Regions from separate parts of the Psychrobacillus sp. FJAT-21963 genome, predicted to be linked through region 3. Evidence: riboswitches for the same ligand, from Rfam matches in the RefSeq annotation. Region 3 holds a riboswitch; each other region holds the start of a gene.
The links. Region 3 has a riboswitch for S-adenosylmethionine ahead of AN959_RS10515 (bifunctional homocysteine S-methyltransferase/methylenetetrahydrofolate reductase). Riboswitches for the same ligand answer to the same signal wherever they lie in the genome.
Positions count from the first base shown of each region.

Region 1 (9,034 bases), on a different contig from region 3:
ACCAATAAAGCTTACCACTAATATCATAATTAGTTTCCCTAAGACAACTGTCCATAAATACGTATTTTTTTTCATATTAGATAGACCCGCAACTATATTCACAAGTGCGGAGGGTGTAAATGGAAAACAAATAAGTAAAAATAATGGTCCGAAACCGTTTCTCTCTACCCATAATATTAATTTTTGAATCTTTTCATGCCTTGTAATAAAACCTAAAACTCTAGCTCGTCCGTATTTTCTAATAACTAAAAATACAGTATAAGCACCTGCAACCGAACCTGCCCAAGATAATAAAAATCCAAACAAAATTCCGTAGGCAGTCACATTCGCCACGATAAAAACTACTAAAGGTAGAAACGGCAAAAATGCTTCAAGAAAAGGTAGTAATAGCCCAAATAGTGGTCCAAGTGCTCGGTAATCTTGTGTTAAATTAGATAAAGTTTCGAATGATAACCAACTTGGCATGGTAACTCTCCTCTTCTATGTATATTTATACTCTTCCCAATTTTCAACTATATAAAACTTTATAGATATAGTATAATTTGTTCACTATCATAATTGAAGGTGGTGAAATTCGACATGAATAATAATTCATTCGTAAAGGGTTTAAAAGCCGGTACGAGTATTGCTATCGGCTATTTTCCAGTTGCATTAACATTTGGTTTATTGGCAAAAACCACTGGACTTTCCATTATTGAAGCAACAGCAATGAGTATTTTTGTTTACGCCGGCGCTGCTCAGTATATGTCACTGACGCTTATAGCAAAAGGTGTTGATCCTATTTTAATCGTTTTAAATACATTTGTCGTGAACATTCGACACTTTTTAATGACGGCTGCACTCAATGAAAAGATGCATAGTGAAAAAAGATGGGTCAAAGGAATATATGCATTTGGGATTACAGATGAATCTTTTTCCGTATTAGCAACTCAAAAAGATGAAAAAATACATACTTCTTTTGCATTTGGTGTTGCGCTTATCGCATATGGTAGTTGGGTTGTATTTACAGCGGTTGGACATGTTATAGGTGCCAATCTACCAGCATTTTTACAAGCGGCCATGTCGATTGCTCTATATGCAATGTTCGTTGGTCTTCTAGTACCCTCTATGCGAGGAAACCGCAAAGTAGTCATGCTGGCCCTCATTGCAGCTATTATAAACGGATTTTTTTACTGGACAGAATTATTATCGACAGGATGGGCTATTTTAGTCGCTACCCTAGCATCCTCTATTTTTGTAGAAATTATATATGCCAATCATCAAAAGAGGACTAGACTACGAGGAAAAAACTTAGCGAAAGGAGCATAATGGAATGGAAGCATGGTATTGGTGGATGCTATTAGGAATGGCTATTGTTACCTATATTCCGCGAGCATTTCCCTTAACTTTTTTAGAAGGCAAAGAATTACCTCCTGTTGTTTCAGGAGTATTACGTAATATTCCATTTGCAGTATTAGGAGCATTAATTTTCCCAGCTATTTTATATGTTCAAGAAGGTAATCTATTATTTGGAATTATTGGAGCCATTGTGGCATTCGCACTTGCCATTATTTTTTCAAATGTAATGGTTGTAGTATTAGTAACAATTGGTGTTTTAGCTGTATATAGTCTTATCTTTTAAATACTACTTGACTGCTAGGAATAAATTACTTAATATTGGAATTAGTTCTTATAAAATTTACATAAAAATATCACTTTCTTATCGAGAGAAACTGAGGGACAGGCCCAATGACGTTTCGGCAGCAGATTCAGAATGAAAACTGTGCCAATTCCTGCAAGCAATTTATGCTTGAAAGATGAGAAAAGAAGGTTTTTCGATCATACGAAGAGCTCTCTTTTTCTTATCATACAAGATAAGATTAGGAGGGTTCTTTTTTGTTATGAATAATAAATGTAAAAGGAGCAGATATAAGTGAGTTTCCTAGTAGAAAAAAGAGACTATCTCCATAAATTAATAGAAGACAACAAGAATGTATATATTCAAATAAGTCATCAAATACATGAAAACCCTGAGATCGGAAACGAAGAATTTTTTGCTAGTTCTACGCTAATTGATTTATTAGAAAGTGCAAATTTTCAAGTCGAAAAAGGAATAGCAGGGCATGAAACGTCTTTCTATGCGATTAAGGATAGCGGTATCGAGGGACCTACTGTTGCTTTTTTAGCAGAATACGACGCTTTACCTTCAATTGGACATGCCGACGGACATAACATTATTGGTACGGCAAGTGTGGCTGCTAGCATCTCTCTAGCAGAAATGCTGAACGAAACCGGTGGAAGAATAATCGTCCTTGGTACTCCCGCAGCAGAAGGTGGATCAAAAGGAAGTTCAAAAGGAAACTTTGTAAGGCTCGGTTATCTAGAAGATGTAGATGTGGCTTTAATAATTAGCCCTTCAAGCAAAACTACTTTAAGTTGCGAAACACTTGCTCTGGAATCATTAGATTTTCATTTTATTGGACAAGCTACTCACCCAACAGCAGCTTCTAATAAAACAATAAATGCATTGGAAGCTGTCGTTCAGTTTTTCAACGGAATCCATGCGCTTCGTTCACAATTACCATCTGATATTAGCATACATGGAATTATTACACATGGAGGTGACTCACCGAACATTATCCCTTTCTTTGCCTCTGCTCGTATTCATGTCAGCGCAAAGAATTGGAAAAAAACAGAGGAAATCTCCGAAAAAGTTCGATTCCTTGCTAACGGAGCAACACTTGTAACAGGAACTTCTGTAAAAATCGAACGTTTTCAAAATGAGGTGCAAGATTTTGTAGTAAATTCAGTGTTAGATGAGGTTATTCATTCGGAATTTGAAGCTATTGGAGAAGTCGTATACACAGAAAGTAAACATTACAATGACTCTACGGATGCTGGAAATATTAGCTACGTAGTACCAACTGCAAGACCATCCATTAAAATTGGACCAGATGATTTAGTCGCCCATACAATAGAATTCCGTGAAGCTGCCAAATCTAAAGCTGCGGATGAAGCACTAATCAAGGGAGCTAAAGTCTTAGCTACAACCGGTTATCGAATATTAACAGATGCAAAACTACTTCATCAAATCAGAAAAGAATTTAATGCATCCTTAGCTCGTAAAGCAAAAGCAGATGGTATGGGCGTTTGCGATTTGAAAGATTAATATTGTAATTTATATTCTTTATCTTTCGGATTATGAAGTGTGTTTCGACAACATAAAGATTAGTCGGATATGCGTTTGCTATACAATACGCATAAGCTTCCGCTGGATGAGTTGCTCTTTTCACTACTGGAGCCTGAAAACACCAGATGAAAATAAAACAATTCAATGAAAGACAATACATTCCAAAAGAAAAAATCCACCTCTTCTTAAGAGGTGGATTTTTTCTTTTTGTCTCGACTTTTCATATGTGTTGCATACCAAAAACCTAAAGTCAACGATGCTGCATCAATAATATAAATCCACCATCTATGCGTGTAACCAGCATAGACAGAAGCGGCAAATAGAGCAACAGTCAATAATAATGCCACATAATGATTAAAGGTAACACGTGTAAAAAGAATAACAAGTAATGCTGGAGTAAAAATGGCTAATGTAACTTGAGTTGATATTGATAAAGTTTCCATAGTCATCTCCTATCTTACTAATATTAAGCCTAGACGATAGTGATCATGTCTAAACAAAATATGTTGGCGTAAACGAAGTTCTCCGCTAATATCTAGTACTTCTAAGCGACAATGTGCAGCATTTATTTGAACTGCTTCATAAAACTCTTGTTCATTTGTTACTTTTTGTCCGTTTACTTTGACAATTTTCTCACCGATTAATAGACCCATTTTCTCTGCTGGTGAGTCAGCAAGGACTCCGGCTATCATAACACCGTCCGATTGGGGGGAGATAGCAAACGTTCCTGACATTTCTTTTTTATAAGCTATGTAAGAAATGACTAATCTTGTGATGGCTCCGAGAATTAATGCAAGTCCACTTACTAACGGCATAAAATAACCAACTGCCGCTACTACAGCCACGATAATTCCTAATTGCCAAACTTTTTTTCCAAGGCTAGGGAAAAATTCTACAGCGAGTGTTTTTCTGCTCTTTTGCTGAAATCCTATAACAAATGGAAATAAAACCAATGAGAATGTCGATTCTCCAAGTGTAAATTGCGGCCAATATGGAATATAGGAAGAAATCGCATCACCTGGAATGACTAATAAAATAGGTAGTATCCACAGCCGTTTTGTAACATATTCAATTGCTTCAATTCCTCTTGGTGTTTTTACTAGTTTAGGAGAAGCATTTTGTGCTCCGTGTTTTTGTATAAGAATTCCTTCTATGATTAATAGTAACCCTGCTAAGACTGCGATGGTCACGATAGATTTTTGGAAAAAATCCATACCAGTTAAATTCCACGGAAGAATATTAAATGACCAATCATACAGATTCATAATATATAACGTAACAGCTCCTAATGCCATTGCATAAATTGCAGAACCAAGCTGGTACATAAATAATAAAACAAACAAGATCATCCATGCGCTATAAACAAATAACCAAGAATTTGGTACGACTAGTCCTATCCCTACACTGATAATGGAAAGAATAATTGCCCAAACATAACCATCAAATAAATGCTTGGCTTCAGTCCACCCCCATAGAATTCTAGTACGGAAATGCTTTCTCTCTCTCTTGACACGAAAATAACCAATTAATATGGAGAAAAGAAGCGTAATATAAATTGCTGGGTGAAGGAAAAAACGTCCAATTCCTTTCGCCAATTCGATAATTATTTCTTCCACGATACGCATCCCCCTCTATTACAATACTCGTTCTATTATTGTAACAAACGAGGAGGCCTTTGCGTATAGGATTTTGGAATAATCTTATTTTTTCATTTCATGAACCAAATAACTGATACCCATTTGTAGCTGCTTATCATTTTCTTTTCTAGTTTTGTATTCCATCAGTGTTTTAGAAAGAGACTGGAATAGTGCATCATCTATATCGGAACTAGGCTCTAAACTTCTCTCTTGTCGATACTTTTCTACTCCATCCATCGTATCTTCATCAAAATAACCATCTTTGCGTCCAATATTATATCCTAAAGCACCTAGTACATTTTGAACATACTTTATTTCCTCTCCGAAATCTCCAACTCGGAATTCTCCGTGAGGATATTTAATATCCATTGTATATAGTTCCTCTGGCTCAACCTCCAAATCAGCTTGAATTCCTTTATGGTGAATCCATTCTTGTTTAGGAGTCAACCATTTATGGGTAGAGATTTTTAATTTTCCACCATTTGACAATGGATGAGATTCTTGTACAGTTCCCTTCCCGTAGCTTGTTTCACCAACAATCATCGCACGATTATTATCTTTTAAAGCACCAGCTAATACTTCACTAGCAGAGGCACTACCTCCATTTTGCAGTAAAACAGCTGGTATTTTATTTAGATAAGGCTTTTCCTTATTTTCTGTATTCAACATTTCTAAAACTCCATTTGCATCTTGCATATAAGCGAATGTTTTTCCATTTTCGAGTAGGGTACTGACAATGGATGACACACTATATAAATATCCACCTGGGTTTCCTCTTACATCGATCAGAAGACCATCTATTCCCCGATCTACTAATGCCTTTGTTTGTTTAGCCCATTCTTCTCCTGTTTTTTCTCCAAAAATAGCGATGGTCACAATACCAATTGAAAAATCCTCGACTTCATAAACTTCACTAGATACGGTGTGCATCGCAATTACTTCCCGCTTCATATGTAACTCTACATGGCGTTCTTCACTTGAACGATAAACAGTCATCTTAAGACTAGTTCCTTTTTCGCCACTTAACAATTTTACAAGTTCAGCCATGGACTTACCATCCAGTCTTTCTCCATTCACTCGAACAATCTCATCTTGTGGCTTTAACCCAGCCCTATAAGCAGGAGAATCTTTAAGAGGAGAGACAACTACGAATTTTCCACCTGATAGTGTTATTTCTACTCCTATCCCAACTCTCTCTTCGGCTAGTGAAGACTCTTGGGCTACCGCTTCTTCTTTAGTCAAATAACTGCTATGAGGATCTTCTAATGCCTCTGCCATCCCTCGAATTGCACCTTCCACAAGTATATTTTCTTTTTTGGCGAATACGGCCTCTTTTCTAATTAATTGAAAGGCTTCATCGATGACTTGATTGTTACTAATAGACGTAGTAGTTGTTGATTGATCATTCGCTGGTTTTACCATCCAAAAATAAAAGATTCCTAGTAAGATAACAAACAAAATAACATATAAAAAAATCCGACTTTTGCGCAAGCTATACCTCCTACTTTTCCACTAATATATGTGAGAAATGAAGAGTTTAATACTTGCCCAAAAATCGGAATTTATTTTAAATTACCTACTAAGTCTGTAAGCATTTGTTCGTCCATTGGACCAACGATTTTATTTTGGATTGTTCCAGTCGTATCAATCATATATGTAGTAGGAATTGTAATAGCTTGATACGTTTCACCTACTATACCCTCTTCATCAAGAGGTATGGGAAAACTTAGAGCGTAATCTTCTTGAAAAGCTTGCACTTTATCAAGTCCAGAATCTGAGCTAGTCAAATTAACCGCCAAGATTTCTACATTTTCTTGTTCAGCCTTATCCTCGTAATAGTTTTGCATATGTGGCATTTCAGCTTTACAAGGTGGACACCAAGTAGCCCAAAAGTTTAATACTACCTTTTTCCCTTTATAATCGGACAATGTCACTTCTTTACCATCAAGTGTCGTAAGTGTAAAGTCTGGTGCAGCATCCCCTTTTCCGGTACCATCATTTGCTGGATTGGTTGCAAGATCAGAACCTAATTGCTCATTTGAAATTGCTTCAGTTCTATCCGTATTACTTTTTACAAAGGTAATCGTTGCAATAGCCACTAAACTCGCAATTATCAATAACCCAAATATCTTTTTTTTCACTTTTGTTCCTCCACTCAATTTGTTAGACGTACAAGAGTTTAAGAATTCTATCGCTCCTATTATACGCATAAATGAAGTCAAATACTAATTAATTGTTCAAATCGATTTTACCTATGGAGGAATAAGAAAAACTCAAATTCTATCTTCTAATACTGTTTTCAATCGTTTCCGGTGGTAATTTGGACAGATATTCAATCAAAATAAAAAAAACGGCCGAAGCCGTTTTTTATAAGGAAATATATCTAAGTGGGTTAACTGAGTTTGCTGTCATACCTTCCCAGTTCCCTATATGAATTTCAAAATGTAAATGAGGGCCAGTGGAGTTACCAGTAGTACCGATTGCTCCAATATGCTCGCCTTTCGATACAACTTGTCCAACACTTACGTTAATTTTGCTTAAATGTGCATATAAAGAAGTGAATGTTTGACCATCTATTGAATGTGTCACCATAATAACATTTCCGTATGTGCTCAGTGGTGACGCATAAGAAACTACTCCATCAGCAGCAGATACAACAGGTGTACCTGTTGAGTTAGCAAAATCTACACCATAATGCATTTTACCTTTACCATAAATAGGATGTATACGATAACCGTATCCTGAAGTGAACGTTCCGTTCGCAGGTTTTGTCCATGCCCCAGAAGACACTTCCGGAATCGCTACGGAAGAACCACTTGATGATTGCTGACGTTTTCTTTCTTCAGCAGCTTTACGTTTCTTTTCTTCTGCAATCTTTCTAGCTCTTTCTGCTTGACGCTTTTGTTCTGCCACAATTTTATTTTGTACATCTGCACTTATATTTAATACTTCTTCATATTCCGTTTCCATCACTTGTTTTTGTTCAAGTAATTTCGATTGTTCTGCCTCTAATTGGTCCACTAAAGTTCCTTTAGAAGCTTTTTGTTTATCAAGAGAAGCTTTTAAATTTACGAGCTTATTTTTACTTTCTTCTTGCTCTTCTAACTTTTTCTCTAAACTAGCTCTTTCTTCTTCTAATTGTTTTTTATCATCTGCTTGTTCTTTTAAAATAGTACGATCCGCTTCCATCAATGTATTTACTGCTGAAAAACGGTCGATGAAATCAACGAAGCTATTAGCACCAAGCAATACGTCTAAATAGCTTACAGAACCACCACTAACTTGTACTGCACGGATACGTTCTTTTAAAAGCTTGTCACGTTCTTCAATTTTTCGTTCTAATTCTACAATAGAAGCCTTTAATTTTTCAATTTCATCAGTAGTGAGCTTAATCTCATTTAAAACATTAGAGATGTTCTTTTCAGTATCTAAAATTTCCGTGTCTAATGCCTGAATCTGAGCCATGATTTGGTCGATTTTAGACTCATTTTGATTTATTTTACCTTCTGTTTCTTTAATGTTTGAGTTAATAGATTCTTTCTTTTGCTCTAACTCTTTTTGTTGACCTTTTAAATCATTTAAAGAATTCGCTAGTGCACTCGGTCCTGTGAATAAAAGTGCTCCAGATGTTGCTATCGCTAAAACTCGTAGCGTCCACTTAGACTGTTTTCTCAAAACTTCTTGCTCCCTTCAAGCTTCCTTCTTATCTTATCTAACTCTTAAACCCGTAAAAACTTACGAACTGACATAAAACTACCCCAGATTCCGATTAAGACACCCATTAATAATATCAAGGCATTGACTTGATAAATGAATGGTGAAAAATCGAGTAGTTCAAATAAATTACCCTGTGCCAATTTTGGCCCTAGGACATTGTAAATATTATAGTAGAGTATTGTTATCAGTGTAATCGGAATAATAGCTCCTAATATACCAAGCCACATACCCTCTAAAATAAATGGAATTCGAATAAACCAGTTAGTAGCACCTACGAGCTTCATTATTTCAATGTCACGTCGTCTAGCAACAATGGTAATACGAATAGTATTAGAGATTAAGAACATTGCAGTAAATAACAATGCTAAAATTAACACTAATCCTATATTTCTACTTGTATTTAAGAAAGAAAAGAGTTTTTCAATTTTTCCTTCTCCATACTTCACTTCGAATGTGTTATCTAATTTATCAAGTTTCTTCGCAACCGCTGCTGTTTCTTGTGGATTTTCCG
Region 1 is NZ_LJIY01000001.1:245,743-254,776, forward strand. It holds gene AN959_RS01170 (TVP38/TMEM64 family protein) at 1-465, opposite strand, end outside; gene AN959_RS01175 (AzlC family ABC transporter permease) at 580-1,308, shown strand; gene AN959_RS01180 (AzlD domain-containing protein) at 1,313-1,621, shown strand; SAM riboswitch class I at 1,697-1,803, shown strand; gene AN959_RS01185 (M20 family metallopeptidase) at 1,913-3,148, shown strand; gene AN959_RS01190 (CsbA family protein) at 3,355-3,612, opposite strand; gene AN959_RS01195 (PDZ domain-containing protein) at 3,622-4,794, opposite strand; gene AN959_RS01200 (S41 family peptidase) at 4,870-6,297, opposite strand; gene AN959_RS01205 (peroxiredoxin) at 6,369-6,947, opposite strand; gene AN959_RS01210 (murein hydrolase activator EnvC) at 7,174-8,481, opposite strand; gene ftsX (permease-like cell division protein FtsX) at 8,526-9,034, opposite strand, start outside.
Region 1: it holds a riboswitch for S-adenosylmethionine, as region 3 does, so the genes downstream of both, AN959_RS01185 (M20 family metallopeptidase) here and AN959_RS10515 (bifunctional homocysteine S-methyltransferase/methylenetetrahydrofolate reductase) in region 3, are expected to answer to the same signal.

Region 2 (9,034 bases), on a different contig from region 3:
TGAATTGAAATATGTGTAATACTCCGAATGATTGCTTCCAAAACAGTATGTGGTTTATTGCGAATATAAATAGTTTGAAGTAAGTGTTTTTCTTCTATACTGTCTATCGCTTTGAAAAATGCATTACACCCATTTTCCCACACTTTAAGCAACTCTTCCCGTGATTCTATCGTACTTTCGAATTCACTATCACGATCTCTGTCTTTTTTTTCTCCATCAGTTGATAAAAAGTCTGTCCAACGAGAAATTAAGTTTCCACTCATATGCTTCACCAGTACATCTACACTATTTGATTGTTCGTTTGGTGACCAAAAAATGGATTCTTCCTCCATTTGCATGATCGCTTTCTTTGTATCACTTTTCAATTCCTCCAATTTTGACCGTATATTTCGAATAAAGTCAGCATGAAAATTAGTTGAATTTGACAATCTAATCATCTCCTTTAAAACATAGTTCAATAAATATTATGAATCTCCTTCCCCATTTCTTTTAATAAACCAAAATTCTTTGAGTAAAAGGTCATTATTGGTAATATTATACTAGAATATATAGAAGAGGAGTTGTTTTTACTACTATGAGTAAAAAAGTAGAAATTGGTAAAACCGGATTATTTGTAAATCCCGTTGGACTTGGAACAAATGCAGTTGGTGGCCATAATTTATTTCCGAATTTAAATGATGAAACCGGAAAAGACATTATGCATACAGCACTTAATCATGGAATTAGTTTTCTAGATACTGCCTTTATTTACGGCATCGGAAGATCAGAAGAGTTAATTGGGGAAGTATTAAAAGAAACGAAGAAACGTAGTGAAATAATTCTTGCTACTAAGGGCGCTCATAAAATGACCGGTGAAACAGTAGTCATTGACAACTCACCTGCATTTTTAAGAGAAACTGTGGAAAACAGTTTAAAACGACTTCAAACGGACTATATTGATTTATTCTATATTCATTTTCCCGATGAAAACACACCAAAAGCTGAAGCAGTTGGTACTCTTCAACGTTTAAAGGATGAAGGAAAAATCCGTGCAATTGGAGTATCCAACTTTACTTTAGAACAGTTAAAAGAAGGTAACCAAGATGGTTATATTGAAGTTCTTCAATCTGGATATAATTTATTAAAACGCGATGCAGAAAAGGATTTGCTTCCATATACAAATGAACGTAATATTTCCTTTATTCCTTATTTTCCGCTTGCTTCGGGCTTATTAACAGGTAAGTATGATAAAGGCAGTACTTTTAGAGAAGGTCTCACAAAAAATCCGTTATTCCAAGGAGAAACATATATTAACAACTTAGATAAGGTAGAGCAGCTTCGCCAAATTGCTAATGATAAAAATGTAGGTGTTTCTAATATTGTGCTTGCATGGTATTTAACGAAAGAAAATATTGATGTTATTATTCCAGGGGCTAAAAAACCTGAACAAGTTATAGATAATTTGAAAACTGTAGATGTTCAATTAACTAAACAAGAAATAGATAGAATTGACCAAATATTTCATTAAATAAATAGAACAAGAGGCTGAACGAAAGAAAAATCTTTCTCAGCCTCTTCTGAATTATTCCCATTCGTATGGCGTTTCTTGATAGACATAATAATTTAACCAATTAGAAAACAATAAATGAGTATGCGAACGCCAAGAATTTAATGGTTGTGTCGAAGGATCATTATTAGGAAAATAATTTTCAGGAACATCGATTTCAATACCTTTATTCACATCCCGAGCATATTCTTCCGCTAAAGTTGTTGCATCATATTCTAAATGACCAGTAATCATGATATGCTTTTCGTCATTTGATATTACAAGGAATACCCCTGCATCTTCAGAATTTGAAAGCAGATTAAGTCTGGAATCAGTTATTATTTCATCATATGAAACAGAAGTATAACGAGAAACGGGCGCATAAAACTCGTCATTGAAACCACGGACTAAATTCACAGTTGGATCGGATAAACGGTGAGAAAATACACCAAAGCATTTCTTAGACAATTCAAATTTACCAATTCCATAATGATGATAAAGTGCAGCTTGTGCACCCCAACATATATGTAAGACAGAAGTGACGTTTGTTTTCGACCAATCCATTATTTCTGTCATCTCACTCCAATAATTTACATCTTCAAAATTCAAATGTTCAATTGGTGCTCCAGTAATAATCATCCCATCATATTTGCGAAGTTTAATCTCTTCAAAAGTAGTATAGAAAGTGTCTAGATGCGTTTTACTAACATTTTTGGATTCATGTGTAGCAGTATTCATAAATGTAACATTCACTTGTAATGGTGTATTACCTAATAGTCTTAGTAGTTGTAATTCCGTTTTTTCTTTTTCTGGCATTAGATTTAATATAATTATGTTTAGAGGACGGATATCCTGAGCAATTGCGCGCTCCTCGTCCATGATAAAAATCTTTTCTTTCTTCAGCAATTCAGCTGCTGGCAATTGTTTGGGAATCTTAATTGGCATACATTTCTCCTCTTTTCCGTAAAAATAAAAACCCTCTCTTCTAATAAATAAGAAAAGAGGGTAAGCAAATGCTCTCAGTTCTTATCTTTCAAGATTGATATCTTGTAGGAGTTAGCACCTTTCTGACATGTGTCAGAGGTTGCTGAAGCTTCACAGGGCCATTTCCCTCTGCTTCTCTTGATAAGAGTATATTATTTGTTATTCTACTACATTATTTTATATACTATCATTTTCTGAACATTTAAGCAATGGAATATTATACTTTAAAACGATTCACTGCTTCTGCTAATTTATCGCTAAGTTCTGTTAATGTTTCAGAAGCATCTGCAACGGATTGGATTGCCCGAAGCTGTTCATCTGAAGATGCACTAACTTCCTCGCATGCAGCAGCAGTTTGTTGAGAAGTCGCTGCCATCATTTGAATCGTTTCAACTACTTGTTCTTTGTATTTAAAAACTTGGTTAATTTCGTTGGAAACCTCATCAATAGAGGATTGCATATTCTCCATTAAATTTGAGATTTCACTAAATGTTATTTCCGTATCAGTAACTACTGCCCCTTGTATACGGAAAGTTTCCCTAGTTTCAGTCATTTGTTGGCTTACTAAAACTGATTCTTTCTGTAATTCAGTAATAGTCTTTTTAACATCTTCAGTCGCTCTGGCTGATTGCTCAGCAAGCTTTCTTACTTCCTCTGCTACTACCGCAAAACCTTTTCCATGCTCACCAGCTCTTGCTGCTTCTATACTTGCATTTAATGCAAGTAGATTTGTTTGAGCAGAAATCTCCATGATGGTTTCCATAACCCCTCCAATGGCTTTTACTTTGTTTTCTAAAGTATCGACTACATCAGACATAGACTTTAAATTGGACTCCCAATTGTTAAAGGATGATTTAAGTTCACTCATTTGTTTTTGGCCATTTGCATTCATTTTATTTGCTTTCGTAGCAATATCAGTCATTACAAGCGATTTTTCATTAATTAAATTAATTTGATTACTTAAATGTGAAGAGCTATCTGTTACTTCTTCCGCATCTTCAGCAGATTTTGAAGCACCTTCAGCTATTTCACCCACAGCTACGGATACTTGTTCTGATGATGCAGTTGTTTCCTCTGCAACTGCACTAAGACTTTCAGAACTTACTTGAACATTACTTGCAGATTCTTTTACTACTTGAATAATTTCATGCATGCTCTCAGTCATTTTATTGAAATTTTTAGCTAATTGTCCAATTTCATCGGATGACTTTACGTTCGCGTGAACAGTCAAATCTCCTTCTGCAACCGAATCCATTAGTTTTTTTAATTGATCTATCGGTTTTAAAGTGTGATGGGTAGTGTAATATAGCACAATAAACATCAGCACTAATATAGCAGCAGTAATAAATAAAATGAGATTTCGAATACTATCAGCTGTTTGATTAACTTTTTCTTGCTCGTATACTGCACCTAGCTTCCAGTTCAAATCAGGTATTGTCGTAAATACAGTAACCGTTGAAAGTCCTTCGGAAGTATCTGTGACTACTCCTTCATTTAAAGAACTAGAAAATATTTTATTAATATAAGCATATTCGGACAAATTTTCACCAAACATGGTAGGATGGACAATTGCTGTGCCGTCGTTCTCCACGATAATCGGAAAACCTTCAAATCCTAACTCATTAGATGAAATTGTTTCTGTTAACTTCGAAAGTAATATATCAATGCCGACAACTCCAACAACTTGACCATTCTTAAGTACTGCTTTTGCACCAGAAATTGCATATTCTCCCGTTGCAGCATCTAAATAAGGTTTGGACCAACTAAAATCATCTTTATTGGCTACCGCATTTTTATACCAATCTCTAGTTGTTGCGTCGAAATCTTTCCCTAAATCAGCTTCAGGTATTATTTCAATATGCTTGTTCGGTAATGCATAGTAAACGGAAGCAACCGCGTCGTACAACGTTGTAAACTCAGTAAATTTAGAATCTAATTGTTTCTCTAGCTGTGAAGCAATGATTGCATCTGAAATACTAGATTCCGTTTGAAAATCCACCACTTCCTTTGTAGTGGATATTTGTATAATACCCTTTTCATAGACACTGAGATAATTTTGAATGGAAGAGGACATTTCGTTCACTAATACATGACTTTGATCAGTTAAACTTTCTTCCGTTTTGTCTTTAATCGTAAAAGTACTTATGAAACTTAATGCAGACATACTAATTACAATTAAAATCATTACAGTAATAATAATTTTCCATTTGATAGAAATTTTCATATTTCATCTACTTTCTGTTTTTTTAAAGATATAATCGCCTTAATAAGGATAAATTTACTATTTCAAAAACTAGGACATAGTATATCTTTCTGATTATATCGGCTAAAAACGAGAAAGTTAATATTAAATTATTAATTTTATAGGAACTATCACACATTTATTTGGAGTTAAGCGGACTTGATAATCATGAATATTTTCATTCTTGTCTCTCCAACCAGATCTCTATTAATTTTTCAAGTTTTTGTTCCTTCTCGTCAATCGACAATAATAATTTTTCATAATCATTCCAGTCCTTCTGAATATCCTTTTCTTTCTTTAGTTTACTTAGTACGTTTTCCAATTCTAAAATTTGTTCTTCTGTTGATTTTTCTTTTTTATCTCTACTTTTATAAGTTCTTACCTTTTCAACGTATTCTGCTGTGTTGATTGACTCCTGTTTTACTAGTAGCTCGTTCCATTTCCCTCGAGCCCAATTATAAGGCCCTTCAAAAGTTGTCATATTTCCTGAATCGAGCCAAACTGTACGATGAAATAACTTATTTAAAAAGTATCGATCATGAGAAACGCATAGAATAGTTCCTTGAAAATCTTCTAGAGCATCTTCCAATACTTCTCTCGATTCAATATCTAAATGGTTTGTTGGTTCATCTAATATCAACAAATTTATATCTTGGTGCATTAGTTGAGCAAGACGAAGACGCATACGTTCTCCTCCACTTAAATCCCCAACTCGTTTAAAGACATCAGGACCATAAAACATAAACTTAGCTAAAATATGCCGTGCTTCTGCTTCAACAACACTCACTTCACTTCTAAATACATCTATTAAACGTTCTTTTGGATTCAATATTTCAAAGTGTTGTGAAAGAAATCCGATCCTAACATTACTACCTATTCTAGCATTTCCTTCATCAGCCAAAGTTTCTCCTAGCAATAATCGTAAAATTGTTGATTTTCCAGTTCCATTTCTACCAACGATCGCAACTCTTTCTTTCCAATACACATACAAATTTGATTTATGAAGCAAAACCTTATTGCCAAATGATTTAGAAACGTTATCCATTATGACAACTTCTTTTCCACTTCTAGATGCAGCTTCGAATGATAAACTCATCTTTTTAGGGTCGATAATTGGTTTTCTCAGTTTTTCCATTCTTTCCAATGCACGTTCCATGTTCCTAGCTTGCCGATGAAGACCTGGATTTGGAGGAACAGCTTCATTTGCCCACTGTCTTAACCGTTTAATGGCTTCCTTCATTTTCTTTATCTTTTTTTGTTGTTCCTCATATTCTTGAAATTCCCGCATGAGTCGTTCTTCCTTGTTAACAATATAAGAAGAATAATTACCATGGTAGAGAGTTAGTTCACCATCCTCTAAATCAGCTACTTTTGTAATTACTTGATCTAGGAAAAATCTATCGTGCGAAATAATTACAACTGTACCTGTGTAGTTAACTAAATATTGCTCCAACCATTCAACTGCGAATAAATCTAAATGGTTTGTAGGTTCATCTAATAACAGTAAATCAGGCTGTGATAACAATAATTTACCAAGCATTATCTTTGTTTGCTCTCCTCCACTTAGGTTTGAAAAAGATTGATGAACAAATGAAGATAATTGTAAACCCTGGATGACTTTATCTATTTCTGAATCCAAAGAATAACCGCCCTGGTTAGTAAAGTCCTCTTGCACATCTCCATATTCCTGGAGTAATTTTTCCATATTAGGTTGATCGGTACACGATAACTTTTCTTCTAATTGTTGCATTTTTGTTTGCAGTGCTTTTAGCTTTTCAAATGCACTATTTAAAACATCCATTCCTGTTACTTCATCTGAAAAGGTAGGTATCTGTGCTAAATATCCAATTTTAGTTCCTTTTTTAAAGCTGATAACACCTTTATCAGGTGCCTCCGAACCGATGATTAATTTAAAAAGTGTCGTTTTACCTGAGCCGTTTCTTCCAACAATACCTAATTTTTCTCCAGTTTTAATCGACAATGATAAGCTTTCAAAAATGGTATTTCCTCCGAGCATTTTGCTTACATCTTTAATTGTACAAATCATTATTTCCGCTTCCTTTCAAGTTCAATATAGCTGGAAGCATTTTTCTGCATAAAAAAAGACTGCTTAAAAAGCAGTCTTTCCCACATATTATGGTTCAGAAAGAATGACTTATCAGCTGTGAATTACATGTAATTTGCTAAAAATGGGCAGACTTATCCCGTTGTTAGAAATTTCATGAGTAATCGCACACGAAGTGGATAAAAATTCCAATATAAATCCATGTGCATTCACAGTGTTTTTCATTCTTTCTTCACCTCCGTTCAGTTAGTTACGAATATTCTAACACATAATTTTTTCCAACACAATAATCATTTATCAATTAAATGATCATTGTCATTGTTTTTATCAATAACACCTTCTTCATTTTCTATATTTACATCTTCATTACCGGTAACAGGAGTATTACCTGTTTTACTATCTAGCTGCGTTTCCGGTTTTGGCGGACCATTTGTATCACGATTTGAACCGCAAGCAGATAGACTGAGCAATAGAAAAACTAGAGTAACGCTTATAAATTTTTTCATAAATTGTCTCCTCGTTTTTGATTAGATTGCTCAAATCCACAACATTTATCCATAAAAAAACTCCAATACAGAATGTATTGGAGTGAATGAAACCGGTTGGTTATTCTTCAATATCAAAGTGAATTTCATCTTCGTCATTATATTCAGAACCATTTTCGAATAATACGGTAGTTCTAAGTATAAGATTGCTTACGTCGTCATCGCCATCTGGAAGCCATCTTTCATCTGGCATTATTTCAAAGGGAATCATTTGAACATCTTTAGAAGCCACAGCTCCGACAAGTTCAATCGAATGCTTGGAGATAACTTTTGTAACTTCCCCATTTACTAATTTGAAAACCTCTAGTTTGATATTTTCAATTGATTCATCATCATGTACTCCGTTAATATATATTGTCCCTGATAAGTTAATACCATGTTCAATATATGGATGATCAACTACTGTTTCTATTTTTATTGATTGTACCTCAATGCAAGATTCAAATTTCCTCGCCATTACTCTCAATCCACCTTGTTATTTGTATACTCATAATGATTTTCTATAAGTGGTTCATATTTATTGTAACGTCTTTTAAATAAAGTATAAAAATGTGAAATTATAACCTTTAATATTGCATACCCTGGAATCCCTAGTATTACACCTGGTACACCAAATAATGATCCAGAAGTAATTAAAACAAATATTATAGTTATAGGATGTACATGTAGAGATTTACCCATTATTTGTGGAGAGATAAATTTCCCTTCTACTAATTGTACTATTGTCCATACTACTGCAAGCTTTACTAACATTAAAGGAGAAGTAACAAGAGCAATTATTGCTGCAGGTGTAATTGCTATCACTGGCCCTAAATATGGTACGACACTTGTTACAGATGCTATAACCCCAAGTAGTAATGCATAATCCATTCCAATAATGGAGAAACCGATAAATATCATAAATCCTATACATATCGAAACTAAAATCTGTCCTTGAATGTATGAACTAATTTGTTTATCGATATTATGGAAAACGGATTGTAAATCATCTCGCATACGTGGTGGAAAAAGCTTCATAACATATTTTGGTAGATTTTCACCATCTTTTAATAAATAGAATACGATAAATGGTACAGTTACAATTGCCAAAATGAAGCTAGTCAACATACCAACTAATGAAGATAAACCAGTAGCTATCCCTGTTACAGTGCTTTGAATAAACTCACCTATTTCAGCTGGAAGATCTTTTAAAATGGTATTTACTTGAGTTTCGATTTGTGAATAATAATCGGAAACTATAGATGTTCGTAAAAAAGTATCAAGTGAATTAAACAATTGTATAAAATACCCAGGGAACTCTGCAACCAGCTTCGTAGACTGTGCCTTTAAAAAAGGAAAGACTAAAAAGACAAGTAGTGTGATAAGACCAATTAATGCTAAGAAGATAATTAATATACCCCATACTCTCGGAATTTTAATACGCTCGAGCATGCGTAGTAATGGTCTTAGCAAATAATATACAATGACTGCTAGTATGATAGGTAAAATTACATTACCTAAAAAAACAGTTAACGGAACAAATATAAATGATATCTTGTCGTATATCATAATGACAAGTCCGATTAACAAAAGCATAATTAGTGTAAAGAAAGTATTACGTCCACCTAGAAATTTTATGTATCTCGTAGAAAAAAAAGAAGGTTTTTCAGGCTCCACTTTTATCAAACTCCCTT
Region 2 is NZ_LJIY01000002.1:480,191-489,224, reverse strand. It holds gene AN959_RS08250 (DUF1572 family protein) at 1-428, opposite strand, end outside; gene AN959_RS08245 (aldo/keto reductase) at 575-1,507, shown strand; gene metA (homoserine O-succinyltransferase) at 1,562-2,470, opposite strand; SAM riboswitch class I at 2,549-2,657, opposite strand; gene AN959_RS08235 (methyl-accepting chemotaxis protein) at 2,727-4,733, opposite strand; gene abc-f (ribosomal protection-like ABC-F family protein) at 4,930-6,798, opposite strand; gene AN959_RS21950 (RAxF-45 family protein) at 6,910-7,041, opposite strand; gene AN959_RS08225 (hypothetical protein) at 7,107-7,322, opposite strand; gene AN959_RS08220 (sporulation protein) at 7,423-7,818, opposite strand; gene AN959_RS08215 (AI-2E family transporter) at 7,824-9,017, opposite strand.
Region 2: it holds a riboswitch for S-adenosylmethionine, as region 3 does, so the genes downstream of both, metA (homoserine O-succinyltransferase) here and AN959_RS10515 (bifunctional homocysteine S-methyltransferase/methylenetetrahydrofolate reductase) in region 3, are expected to answer to the same signal.

Region 3 (9,034 bases):
CTAGAAAGATTGAGCTATCTTGCGCAAAGATTGAGCAATTCACATTTTTCCTCAAAAAAATACCGCCAAACCTGTTGGCGGTGTGATACTTTAGACAAACTCGAATTTATCTTTATAAAGGATAGATGGTTTTCCGAAAGCTTTCCGCGGACGAGCGCCGCGCCACTTGGATCCACGGGATGTGGGTCATGCAATCGTAGCCGTAGGACGTCGCGAACTTAGATTGCTATCCATTTGACATGAGCCAATAGCCTTACTTCCTTAGGCTGAGTCCACTGAAAAACTTTTCAAGGTATCTCTTAGCATGTATGGGAACTGCATTCGTTCCCATGTTCGCTTTTTATCAGGGTCCCGTTGATTTCCGTTCCAGGCGGACGCTTTCCGCCGGCATGGTTTCAGCCGCTTCCCTTGCTCCTGCGCAAAGCTCGTCGCAAAAAACAATGCTCCTGCGCAAGCTCGTCGCAAAAATTAATTTCGCTACGCTCAGTCCAGGGTCTTCATCTCATGCACCTGACGCTTCGCTATCGGTGCAGAAAACATTTGCTATTCCGGCTGGAGTCGCCACCTTCCACTCCAATCAACTATTATCCGCTTTTCAATTAGAAAACCATCATGCTATTAATAGAGTAAATTTATATCACTTAAATTTTTCAAATAGTATTTATAGAAAATCGTTGAAAAAGGCGACACTCCTGCGGGGATAGCGTTAGCCGATGACCCCGCAGTGCAGCGAGGAGGCTAAGGCAACGTCCGCGGAAAGGGAGCCGTTTCAACGATTTTCTTATTTATCGGATGACATTATTAAGTAAATTCAAATTCTATAGACTTTTTCAGCGCACTCGCTACGCTCCTGCAGGTTCTTGTCTGTCTCGCTTTTCCCGCAGGAGTCGATCTCGATCGGACGCTTCTCCAAACCAATAAAATGCTACCTGATTATTTTCTATATACTTAGGAATCCTGAGTTAATAGGAAATTTAGACAGAATCTCAAGTTAATGAAACAAGAACAATTAGCCAAATTCCTTTTCTGCAGTCTGACACTGCCATCATTTGGCGGTGTTTCATTTTTTAGTCGACTACAAAATATCTCGCATCTGGATGTGCGAATACGATGGCAGAGACTGATGCTTCCGGCTCCATCATGAACTCTTCGGTTAATTGCACACCGATGTCCTCTGGTTTAAGAAGTCCAAACAATTTTGCTTGATCTTCTAAATTTGGACAAGCAGGGTAGCCAAAAGAGAAGCGTTGTCCTTGGTATTTTGCTGCGAACCGGTCACGCATTGTAAAATCAGTTGCATCTGGGAAGCCCCATTGATCTCGGATTTCCTGGTGAATACGTTCCGCAAATCCTTCTGCCAGTTCCAGTGCAGTTGCCTGCAATGCATGACTTTCTAAAAACTTCCCTTGTTCTTTTAGTTTATTAGCCGCTTCCCGAACACCATGTCCTGCAGTAACGAGCATGAATGCGACATAATCCATTTCACCACTTTCGACGGATTTCAAGTAGTCCGCTAAGCAAAGGTATGGTTCTACAGATTGACGAGGGAACCTATATCGTTCAATTTCTGTTTTGGCATCCGCTGGATCATAGATTACTACATCATCGCCATCTGATTGTGCAGGGAAAAATTGATACATACCAGATGGTTTTAAAATGCTAGCTCCTAGAAATTCGGTTACTAGTTCATGTAACTCCACCGCACGCTCGTCGCCTTGTTCTAATAATTTATCACTATACCCCTTTAAGCCTAAGTGATGCCCGATCAGCGTTCGCATATTAACGTATGGATATAAGTGTGACACTGAATAATCTTTTAAAACGTGTCGACGTAAGTCTTTAGGGTTAAATACTTGGACATCTTCACGCACTGTTTTGACTGGTTTCGTTAAAACAGCTACAGCTTGTTTGGAAGCCCGTGCAGCTTCTGCTACTTTCCGTTTTTCTTGTTGCGTTATTAATTCCTCCAGTAAAACGGATTTATCTTCATCATTTTGTAGACGATTTGCTAGCTCTAATCCTTGCATCGCATCTTTTGCATATAGGACAGGTCCGTCGTACTCAGCCGAAATTTTCGTTTCTGTAAAACGACGAGATAGAGCAGCTCCTCCTACAAGCATAGGTACTTCAATACCTGCTTCTTTAAAGTCTTGTGCGGTAATAACCATTTGTTGAGCAGACTTTACGAGAAGCCCTGATAGACCTACGATATCTGGCTTTTCTTTTCGAATAACTTCTATTAAAGTGGCAGGGGTTACTTTTATTCCAACGTCGATTACTTTATATCCGTTATTGCTTAATATGATATCGACCAAGTTTTTTCCAATGTCGTGTACATCCCCTTTTACAGTCGCAAGAACGATTTTCCCTTTACCAGAGTCATCTTCTTTCTTTTCCATAAACTGTTCCAAATAAGCAACCGAAGCCTTCATCACACCAGCACTTTGTAGCACTTCTGCCACTATCAATTGATTGTCATTAAAAAGACGCCCTACTTCAGACATACCTTCCATCAATGGACCATTTATAACTTCTAATGGGGTATCATACATTTTAAGTGCTGCTTCCAGATCTGGAATAAGCCCTTCCTTCGTACCTTCCACAATATAATAAGCAAGACGTTCGGGTACCGTTTTTGGGATATCCGCTTCTGTCTTTTCTTTCTTTTTGTCTCGATAAAAGTCAGTAAAATCAGCTAATGTTTTATCTGTTGTTGTAAATAACAGTTCATTTGCCATCGCAATTTCATGTTCAGGAATAGATGCATATCGTTCTAGTTTTTCTGTGTTTACAATTGCATAATCAAGCCCTGCTTGTGTGCAATGATACAAATAAACAGCATTGAGCACTTCTCGCCCAACTGGTGGTAGACCGAATGAAACATTACTTACTCCTAAAATAGTTAGTGAGCGAGGCATCTTATCTTTGATTAAACGAATTCCTTCTATTGTTTCCACAGCTGATCCAATATATTGTTGATCTCCTGTACCTACTGGGAAAACTAGTGGATCAAAAATGATATCTTCTGGTGCAAGTCCCCATTTATTTACGAGCAAATCATAGGAACGTTCTGCAATCTCCAACTTACGTTCACGTGTAACCGCCATTCCCACTTCATCAATTGTTCCAACTACTACAGCTGCTCCATATTTTTTTACAAGTGGCATTACAGCGTCAAAACGCTCTTCGCCATCCTCTAGATTGATCGAGTTAATAATTGTTTTACCTTGTGAATATTTCAATGCCTCTTCAATTACATTTTCATCAGTGGAATCAATGACAAGTGGCACTTTCACTTTTTTCACAACTTCCTTCATGAAATTAGTCATGTCAGATAATTCATCTCTGTCAGGGTTAGCAAGACAAATATCGATGACGTGAGCACCACCTTTTACTTGTGCACGAGCAATTTCGGAAGCTTCTTCAAACTTTTCTTCTACTATAAGTCGTTTAAATTTTCTCGAACCAATCACATTTGTTCTTTCCCCTATTAAGAGTGGACGCATTGTTTCGTCATATAATAACGGTTCAATACCTGAAACTACATGACCATGGCCTGTTTCAGCTGGCTTACGAGGTGCAATATCTTTCACTGCTTCGCGAACTGCTTGAATATGGGCTGGAGTAGTTCCGCAACATCCACCTACAACATTTAACCATCCTTTTTCTGCAAAGCCTTTTAACTTCTTCGAAAGCGATTCAGGTGATTCATGGTAATGTCCTTCTTCATCCGGTAATCCTGCATTTGGATAACAGCTTACATATCCATCTGATAACTCAGAAAGGGAGCGAATATGATCCGTCATAAATTCTGGTCCTGTTGCACAGTTGAGTCCCACAGAGAGTGGTTTAATATGTTCAATTGAAATGTAGAATGCTTCAATACTTTGACCCGCAAGTGTCGTTCCCATTGGCTCGATTGTTCCAGATATCATGATAGGAAGCTCTTTCCCCGTTTCTGTAAATGCTTGTTGTATACCAATGGTTGCGGCCTTCACGTTTAGCATATCCTGACTTGTTTCCAATAGGATAACATCGGAGCCACCTTCGACTAATGCCTTTGCTTGTATGTAAAAGTCATTTGTTAACTCATCGAAGGTTATTCCACCAGTTACAGACAATGTTTTTGTTGTCGGTCCAATTGCACCAGCCACAAATCTCGGCCAGTCGGGAGTAGATAATTCAATTGCAACCTTCTTCGCAAGCTGCACTGCACGAAGGTTGATTTCATGCGCTTGGTCACCTAGATCATATTCATTTAACACGACTGGTGTTCCCCCAAACGTATTGGTACAAATTATATCTGCACCTGCCTCTAAATATTCCCGATGAATTTGTTCAATGACAGTTGGAGTGATAACGTTTAAATACTCATTACATCCCTCGTATTCTTCTCCACCGAAATCCTTTTGAGTTAGATTCGCGTTTTGGATCATCGTTCCCATTGCGCCATCAATAATAAGAATTCTTTTTTGAAGTTCCTGTTCAATTAGATGTTTGGACATAACTGTTTTCTCTCGCTTTCTTTCCGTCAATCTCTTTAATATGGCGAATCAATTCAAGTGACATATCCACACGGAAAAATGGCGTAATGATGTAAATACCATTAAATAACTCCGCTGCAGTGTCAATAAGCTCTTTTGCAATCTGTATACCTTCCTCAGTAGAACGCTCTTTATCTTCTCCACAAGCACGCATGCGTTCTAACACTTCATCTGATAATTTAATACCTGGTACTTCATTGTGCAGGAACTCAGAATTACGACTATTTGTAAGTGGCATAATCCCAAGGAAAATAGGAGAGGACAAGTGTTTCGTCGCTTCATAGATTTCCTCCATTTTTTCTTTCGAATAAACGGGCTGGGTAATGAAATAATCAGCTCCACACTCTATTTTCTTCTCTAGTCTTTTAACAGCACGATCCAGTACGCGAACGTTGGGATTAAAGGCAGCTGCCACAGAGAAGTTGGCTTTTTTTCGAAGTGATTTTCCTGAGAATGAAACACCTTCATTTAGCTGTTTTATTAATTGGAGTAACTCTAAACTTGATACGTCATATACACTGGTTGCTCCAGGAAAATCTCCTATTTTGGTAGGATCACCTGTAACAGCCAATATATCATGAATTCCAAGTGCATCCAGACCCATTAAATGTGATTGTAAGCCAATCAAATTGCGGTCACGACATGTAATATGAGCTAGAGGACGAATATTATTTTGCAATTTTAACATCGAGCCCATAGCCATATTGCTAATACGAGGAGATGCAAGTGAGTTATCTGCCATCGTTACTGCATCAATTCCAGCTGCATTCAGCTTCTCTGCACCTTCCATAAAAGTAGTAGTGTCTAAATGGCGTGGCGTATCTAGTTCCACGATGATTGTTCTTTCGGTTTTTGCTTTTTCATGTAGTGGTTGATTGACAGTTGGTTCTGCTTCCTGAATGATTATTGGCTTTCTAGGCGTTACGATTTTATTTGTAATTGGTGGTAGAGTTCCAATTCTTTTTTTCACGGCTTCAATATGTTTTGGTGTTGTCCCACAGCAACCGCCTATTAAACGAACTCCTGCTTCGCGAAGGTATAACGCTGCTTTTCCAAAATAATCTGCCTCAGATTCGTAAACAATACGGCCATCCTCTACATCAAGTAAACTTGCATTTGGATAAGCTGATAGAAATGCTTTTTCTGTTAGAGTCACCCCTTCGAACGCTTGAATTGTATGATGAGGACCAAGTCGACAATTGACTCCTACAATACTTGCTCCTAATGCCTCTAGTTGATGTAATGCATCATTTAGCGATAAACCGTTTTGCAAGATACCTGGCTCATGCATCGATACTTGTGCAATGATCGGTGTATCTGTCAGCTTTCTTAGATGCGTAACCGTTGCGGAAAGCTCTTCAAAATCATAGTACGTTTCTAGTAATAATCCATCTGGATTTCCTGATAGTAGTTGGGTAGCTTGTTGATTAACCGTTGCGATAATTTCATCAATAGTCGCATCACTCTTCCGAATACCGCGTATACCACCAATCGTACCAAGCACAAATTGACCACCAGGGGCAGCTGCTCTTTTTGCGATTTGGATCGCCGCTTCATTGATTTCTTTCATTTGATTTTCTAGTCCGTACCGCGCCAGTTTAATCGCATTTGCACCATACGTATTCGTCTGAATGATATCCGCGCCTGCAACTATATAGTCCTGGTGAATTTTCTCAATAATCTCAGGCTTCTGGATGTTTAATTCTTCGTTACAATAATCAATTCCATATGAATAAAGCAGCGTCCCCATCGCTCCGTCAGCAGTCAAAACATTCGTTTGCAGCTTCTCTAATAAACCCATTCACATTCATCCTCTCTAAAATAAAAAAAAGCCTTCCATGAAAAGAAGGCTTTACGAGTATGTAAAATTCGTCCCTTCTCATCTATCAGACACATAAGCATCTGCTGGAATTAGCACCTGACCAAACGGCTGGTTGCTGAAGCTTCACAGGGCCAGTCCCTCAGCTTCTCTTGATAAGAATTCAATATTCAATTTTTTATTAGACTTATCGTACCTTTATTCAACTAAAGCGTCAAGACGTAGATTGAATTTTCTTGCATCTTAAGATTGTTTTTATTATCCGATATTTGGCGGTTATTATCCGATTATCATGTGTTATTATCCGATTATCTCGACTTATTATCCGATTTTCACTTGTTATTATCCGATTATCTCGACTTATTATCCGATTTTCACTCTTTATCATCCGATTCATCAATTTAAGACCAATTCCACTTATAAATTGTGTTACGTTTAGATGGACCCTCTCTCGATAGCCCCATAGAATTTAATATGCGAGATGCGGCCTGATAAGAATCCAATTTAAGAAAATATCTACATTGCCGATTATTAATACTATCCCCGATTAGCATAAACCAATCACGCATCGCCTTTTCATGCGCCAAGCGATCTACGTGACCACACCTTAAACAGTTCCAGCCGTTTTTCTTTTTCGTCATCCCATGCGTCTCACACTTTTCACAATAGACCCCGGTCAGCAAATCATTTGGATTAATGCTCCATCGACTGCACAGTGGAAATGGAAAGTACACTTGATGACAAGCAACCATTTTCTTTGCTAATTCATGCATTGCTGGCACTTTCAGGCATACTTTCTCTCGAGTCATATTCCGCAAAAATACGGGAATCGTCGAATAAAGTATCGTTGGATAATTGATAGATGGCTCTACCACCTTCACCCTTGAATTCGTCAACACGATGACACCATGAACAGGAATACTCACACCTTGCAATCTTAACCAATCTTCCAGTAAATAAATATTCCGTTCAATCTGTACTTCTGGACTCTCAAATACATCGACTTTACCCTCTTCATTCTCTCGCTCAAGCTGGGAAGGATTTTGCTTAAACCGCAAACTTCCACTTATATTTTTACTCTCTAATACCACCGCAAAGTACTGCGTCAAAAATACCGTATCTATTTGAAACTTGCCGTACGATTCCAAGCTCACATCTTGAAACACCAAGTATTGGAACGGAAAAGAATACTTCTGAAAAACCCCATCCATTCTTTCTTCCCCGTATATTCCAGCCTTCGCCATGTGCATTTTAGAGTGAATCAACTCTTTCATGTCGTGTATTTTCGGTAAACGTCTATCTAATGACTTCAAAGCAATATAGCTAAATTCATGCGCTCGAGTTTTTACAATCATTTAATTTAAACACCCCCAATCGCATCGTATCATATATACAAAATTTGTAAATTACTCTAAAACACCATCAATTTCATTCCTACAATAAAAAAAGGACCAAAATTAAATTTTGGTCCGGGAATTACTCCTTAAATTAAATTCTCGCTGCAATCATTTCCGCCGTTTCCTTACCATTTTTAATGCAAGCGCCAATACCTACTCCATAATACGAGCATCCAGCAAGTACTACATTTGGAAGCATAGATGATAATTTCTGATTCAATGATTTTATCGCTTCTCCATGTTCCATATGATAGTTTGGCATTAAATCGTTCCATTTAGTTACTTCCACAACTTGAGGCTTGCCGTTTAGTTTCAGGCTCTTGTCAATATCTTGTAAAGCTACTTCCACTAGCTCTTCTTCACTCATATGCTTCATGCTTTCAAAAACTGGATTGGAGCTTTTGTAAAACATTCGTACAAGTAAATTACCGTTTGCAGATGTATGCTTCCATTTTCGGCTAGTCCAAGTACAAGCATTACATTTCACGTCACTGTTTTCCGAAACGATAAACCCAGTTCCATCAGCTGGTAGCTGTTCATCTGGAATATCAAAACCAAGATAAATACTAATTAATGAGGAATTCTTCAATTTATTGAAATCCACATCTAAATCTTGTTCTTGCAAAATTCGCTGAGTCACATCATGCGGAGTAGTCAAAACAACAAAATCCGCTTCTATTGTTTTTCCATTTTCTAATAAAACCTCGTAGCCCGCTTCTGATTTAGTTACTTTCTCCGTATGTACTCCCTTTAAAATCGTACATTCGCTCAATTCTTCCTCCAAGCGATCGATTAAAGTAGAAAGTCCACCTTTAAACGAGATGAATTTTTTATTTGCAGCTGCTGCGAACTGTTCTTTATGCGCTTCTAATCCTTTAATGATGCTGCCATATTCGTTTTTATAGTCAATCAAATAAGGTAATGTGGAAGAAATAGTGAGATCATCTAATCTCCCCGAATACACTCCGGACAACACGGGAGCAATTTGTTTCTCCACTAATTCTTTCCCTAAGAAATGCTCTAAAAATGAGCCGACAGAACTCTCTTTCGTAAAGTTTTCGTTAGGGGAATCAAGATCTTTCAATGCTTCTTCCTTACCTTCATCTGAAACCAACGTACTACTTTCTAAAGATTCTTCACTTGTTGGAATTCCAAATACCGTATCTGCAGGGATTGCATGTAATTCATTGTTCGTATATATATAGGAAATACCTGTTTCATTATAAACGAGCTCTTCTTGCAGTTTTAGCTCTTCTACTAGAGGTAAGACCCCT
Region 3 is NZ_LJIY01000003.1:177,064-186,097, reverse strand. It holds gene AN959_RS10525 (hypothetical protein) at 309-704, shown strand; gene metH (methionine synthase) at 1,068-4,505, opposite strand; gene AN959_RS10515 (bifunctional homocysteine S-methyltransferase/methylenetetrahydrofolate reductase) at 4,486-6,345, opposite strand; SAM riboswitch class I at 6,421-6,525, opposite strand; gene AN959_RS10510 (nuclease-related domain-containing protein) at 6,765-7,718, opposite strand; gene AN959_RS10505 (protoporphyrinogen oxidase) at 7,852-9,034, opposite strand, start outside.

Region 4 (5,240 bases), on a different contig from region 3:
AAGCGGAACGTTATATGAAACACCATATTGAAAAGGAACATGTATCTGTATTTCATTATTTAATTGGATTAAATAAAAAATTAACAGGATTGACAGATCATCAAAATAGCTTACTTCGATTGTTTTACGAAGGTAAGAGTGATGCAGACATACAGGCAGAATTAAGTATTGGTAGTGCCTCTACGATACGTAACCACCGATTTGTATTGAAGGAAAAAGAACGCCAAGCAAAAATCTTTATAACGATGATGGAGTTGTTAAAGGAAAAAGACAGTCATGCACCAACCTTTTTGCCGCTTCATAAGACTGCAACGATGGTGGACGAACGATATAACATTACGAAAGAAGAGCAAGAAGAGATAGAAAAGAAGTTTTTTTCTAAAGGTATAGATGGTCCTCTCATAAAATTTCCGAAAAAAGAAAAACAAAAACTGGCAACTCTTAGGGTGATCATACAACGATTTGACTTAGAGCGAGTATATAAAGAAAAAGAGATAAATGAGGTACTAAAAAATGTATATGCTGACTATGTCACATTAAGACGTTACTTAATAGAATATGGGTTTTTAGATAGAAAAGATGACGGCAGTGAGTACTGGGTGAAAAAATAAATACGAGGAGTGGGGAAATTGGATCGTAAAATGGAACTGAAACAAGTATATAAAGAAGTAAAGATTGAAGGTGGAATTTATGTCATAACGAATAAACAAAACGGTAAAAAATTCGTTGGATCCACACGAAACTTCAAGACGTTAAATGGCACGAAGTTTACTCTAGAAACAGGGACACATACAAATAGAATACTTCAAGAAGAATGGCAACAATTTGGCAAAGATGCGTTTGAAATTGAACAAGTAGAGACGCTGAAAACATCAGAAAATCAATACGTAGACGAAAAGAAAGAACTAGAAAAACTTTTAAACAAATGGATGGAGCAATTACAACCATTTGGCACTAAAGGGTATCATACGAAGAAAGAGTGACCCAGAAAGGCTTCCTAATAAACGAGGAAGCCTTTTAATTATATTTGGAGAAATTACTTTACATATATAATCTTTGGTTTTGGATGAAAAATTCTTTTATAGAAAATATAATACATTATCTAGCTATGCAAGGTGACTTGATTGCATATAGTACAGCTACATTTAGATTATATAGCTAAAACATAATGTTTGATGTAACACTAGAAGTGATTTGACATGGCTATAAAGTAGATACATGGATTCGTAACAAGTGGGGAGACAATGCATTTCTAACCAGGAAGTAGGGCTGTAAACAAGGAACTCGTATTTCAAGATGTATTTGTAATTGTTGCAGATATAAAAAATAACTCCGAGGGATTCGGAGTTATTTCCCAACAATATAGGTCTTTAAAAGTGCGGCGCGCTCACGTAAGCGTACTTTCGCTTCTACCACTTCGGGGGTCTGTGCTGCTACCACGTCCGTTTTCCATTCTAGCTTTTTGGCAAGTATTTTTGCTCGCTGTAGGTGATAGTCACTCGTAATGATCGTTATAGACTTTACGTTATCTGGCAAAAGCTCTTTAGAAAACAACAAGTTTTCATAAGTAGATGTCGACTGATCTTCAATGATTAGCCTCTCTTCTGCTATCCCATTCTCCAAAAGAAAATTTTTCATTACGACCGCTTCCTCAATATCTTCATCGTCTCCTTGTCCTCCAGAAAGTACCAGGGTGACATGAGGATATTCGTTTGCATACGCAAGTGCTGATTCCAATCTGAATTTTAATGCAAGCGAAGGAATATTACCTTCTTTTACTTTTGCACCAAGGACAATGGCGTAATCGTTGGAACCGTCAGCTTTAGGGTTTAATCCTTCATCCATCCATTTGCTAGTTAGCATCCACAATCCAACTCCGCTGGAAGCGAGAACAAATAAAGGGATAAGCACAATCCACCTCATTTTTTTAGACATTCCAATTCACTCATTTCTTTATAAAGAAGGTTTTTTTCTTTTTATAAAAGTAGAAATTCTCATCTCTTCCTTACGAGCTAAACGACGAAAGTTTTCGATATGCAATATGAGTGCCATCACGAATAAAAAGCTTGCAATTGCAATTGGTATATATCCTTCTGAAAACCATATAGCCTCGCCTAAAAAAACAAAATAAAAAACAAATACTCCAATTAATAAATAGTCCGTTAAAAAAGTTGTGCCAATTAATAATAAAAGTCCGATCAATCCTAAAGGCCAATAAATTGCAAAAAGTATGCCGATTACAGAAGCTGTCCCTTTTCCTCCCTTAAATCCTGTGAAAATGGGAAAGTTGTGACCTAAAATGACAGCAGCCCCCGCTAAGTAAAGAAGTGCATCCTGTTCTAATACTGAAAAGTTACCATATTGCTGCGTAAAAAATCGTGTTCCAGTAATAACCAATACACCTTTTATTATATCGATAAAAGCTACGAGTATTCCGTATTTCATTCCAAGCACAATGGCTGCATTAGAAGCACCTGAGTTTTTAAGTCCTTCTGCTTTAATATTGATTCCACTAAAAAACTGAGCAATCTTTGAACCATGAATGGAACCAATTAAATAACTAACTACTGAAATACAAATAATCCATATTACCATTACAACACCTCCAAAAGTAACCCCCATACATTAAACGTACAAGCCTAAAAGAAGTTTCAGAATTTTTATAAAAAGTACTTGACGTAAAGATTAATAGAGTCTTATACTGTGTAACAAGATGGAATACTAATCTAATACTCTTATCAAGAGTGGCGGAGGGACTAGGCCCTACGATGCCCGGCAACCAACAAGTTTTATACTTGGAAAGGTGCTAAATCCTACAAATTCACGAGCGAATTTGGAAGATAAGAGGAGGAATATGCGAAACCGCACCCCTCTTCTTAAAGAAGAGGGGTTTTTGTTGTTTGTCCGATTAACGATACGTTTTCCGGCTAAACATAAGTGCTTTCGTATTTCTCAAAATCCTCTCCCGCCTCCATATGCGTCCATCTAAAACTATTATTTAGGAGGAATTCAAAATGACAAATTTCCAACCAGAAACACTTCTTTTACACGGTGGTCAGCAACCAGATCCAGTTACAGGTTCACGAGCAGTGCCAATTCACAAAACAACTTCTTTTGTATTTCGTGATACAAACCATGCCCAAGATTTATTTGCATTAAAAGAGTCTGGCAATATTTATTCACGTATAACTAATCCTACTGTAGATGTTTTTGAACAACGCGTTGCTCTACTTGAAGGAGGAACGGCTGCTGTTGCACTTTCTTCTGGTATGGCGGCAATTGCATTTTCCATTTTGAATATTGCGGGAGCAGGCGATGAAATCATTGCAGCGGAAAACTTATATGGTGGTACATTTAATTTATTCGCACATACATTGCCTCGTTATGGAATTCACGTAAAATTTGTAGATTCTACTGATCCAGAGAATTTTCGAGCAGCAGTAACGGATAAAACAAAAGGGTTCTTTGCTGAAATTATTGGAAATCCGAGCTTGAATGTGCTAGACGTGGAGAAAGTTTCAGCAATTGCAAATGAAGTCGGTGTTCCATTGTTGGTAGATAATACATTTGCAAGCCCATATGGTGCTAACCCGATTAAACACGGTGCTCACATAGTTATCCATTCAGCTACTAAATGGATTGGCGGTCATGGAACAACAATTGGGGGAGTAGTTGTAGATGGTGGTAACTTTGACTGGAATTCCGAGAAATTCCCTGGTTTTACTGAACCAGATGTAACCTATCACGGACTACGATACGGTATTGATGTTCCGAACGTAGCGTTTGCCATAAAACTACGTGTTCAATTGCTTCGAGATTTTGGGCCTTCGTTAAGCCCTGAAGCAGCATTTTCTTTTTTACAAGGTTTAGAAACCCTTCATCTTCGTGTGCCAAAGCACAACGAAAATGCACTAAAAATTGCAGATTATTTATCAAACCATGAAGGGGTAGAATGGGTAAATTATTTAGGCCTGGAAAATCATCCTTCCCATGAACTTGCACATAAATATTTACACAATGGCTTCGGCTCTATCTTAACTTTTGGCGTAAAGGGTGGAAAAGAAGCGGGTAGACATATTATAGATAATATTGAAATTTGGTCGCATGTAGCAAACGTAGGAGATGCGAAATCATTAATTATTCATCCTGCTTCTACGACTCATCAACAATTAACTCCTGAAGACTTAGTGAAATCAGGTGTTACTGAGGACTTAATCCGCTTGTCTGTTGGTCTAGAGGCAGTAGAGGATTTACAAAATGCACTTGATAAAGTACTTGTAGGAAAAACAAATGTCCTCTCTAGATAGAATTTTGTTGTTAATTGGGCTAAAATAGTCTACAATATGTAAAATAGTCAATCGTAATTTTACGAAAGAGATTTTATTAAATATGAATGTGGAAGCTCAATTGTGCAAATTCATTTGGAGGAGAAAGTATGGCAAAAATAAAAGCAGCAATTCTAGGTTTCGGAACAGTCGGCCAAGGAATTTATCACATTGTGAATGAAAAAAGAGAAGAATTAAAAAAATCATTAGGCTTAGATATTGAAATTAGTGCGATTTTAATTAACAATTTGGCAAAAGAAAGACCTGAAACGCCTGGTATTCTAGTAACAGACGATTTCGAGGATATTATTAATATTCCAGGTCTTCAAGTAGTGTTTGAAGCGATTGTGAACGAGGAACCAGCTTATAGCTATTTATGTAGAGCGATTGATAAGGGATGTCATGTGATAACGGCGAATAAAGTGATGTTCTCTAAATATAGTATTCAACTTCATGAACGTGCTAAGTCACGAGGCGTATTTATCGGATATGAAGCTACAACAGCTGGTGGCGTTCCAGTAATTAAAACACTTAAAAATTTACTACAAGTGAACTCAGTAAAGAAAATTCAAGGTATTTTAAATGGAACATCTAACTATATTTTGACACAAATGCGTTTAAATGAATGTCAGTTCGATGATGCTCTACAAGAAGCGCAAGCTCTAGGCTATGCTGAAGCAGATCCATATAATGATATTTCTGGTCAAGATGCATTCCGTAAGTTGATGATTCTTAGTGCACTTGCATTTAGAAAACAACCAAACTGGGATGATGTACGTGTAGTTGGTATTAACGAGATTTCATTAGAGGACGTGAAAAAAGCAAAGGCAGAGGGATTTCGTTATCGCCATGTAGCAGAAATTGAGCAAGACGAAAATGGAGAGCTTTTCGCTTCTGTAGGACCACAACTTGTTG
Region 4 is NZ_LJIY01000001.1:1,136,225-1,141,464, reverse strand. It holds gene AN959_RS05505 (DUF2087 domain-containing protein) at 1-611, shown strand, start outside; gene AN959_RS05500 (GIY-YIG nuclease family protein) at 621-983, shown strand; gene AN959_RS05495 (YdcF family protein) at 1,348-1,935, opposite strand; gene AN959_RS05490 (glycerol-3-phosphate acyltransferase) at 1,954-2,595, opposite strand; SAM riboswitch class I at 2,733-2,847, shown strand; gene AN959_RS05485 (O-acetylhomoserine aminocarboxypropyltransferase/cysteine synthase family protein) at 3,015-4,307, shown strand; gene AN959_RS05480 (homoserine dehydrogenase) at 4,436-5,240, shown strand, end outside.
Region 4: it holds a riboswitch for S-adenosylmethionine, as region 3 does, so the genes downstream of both, AN959_RS05485 (O-acetylhomoserine aminocarboxypropyltransferase/cysteine synthase family protein) here and AN959_RS10515 (bifunctional homocysteine S-methyltransferase/methylenetetrahydrofolate reductase) in region 3, are expected to answer to the same signal.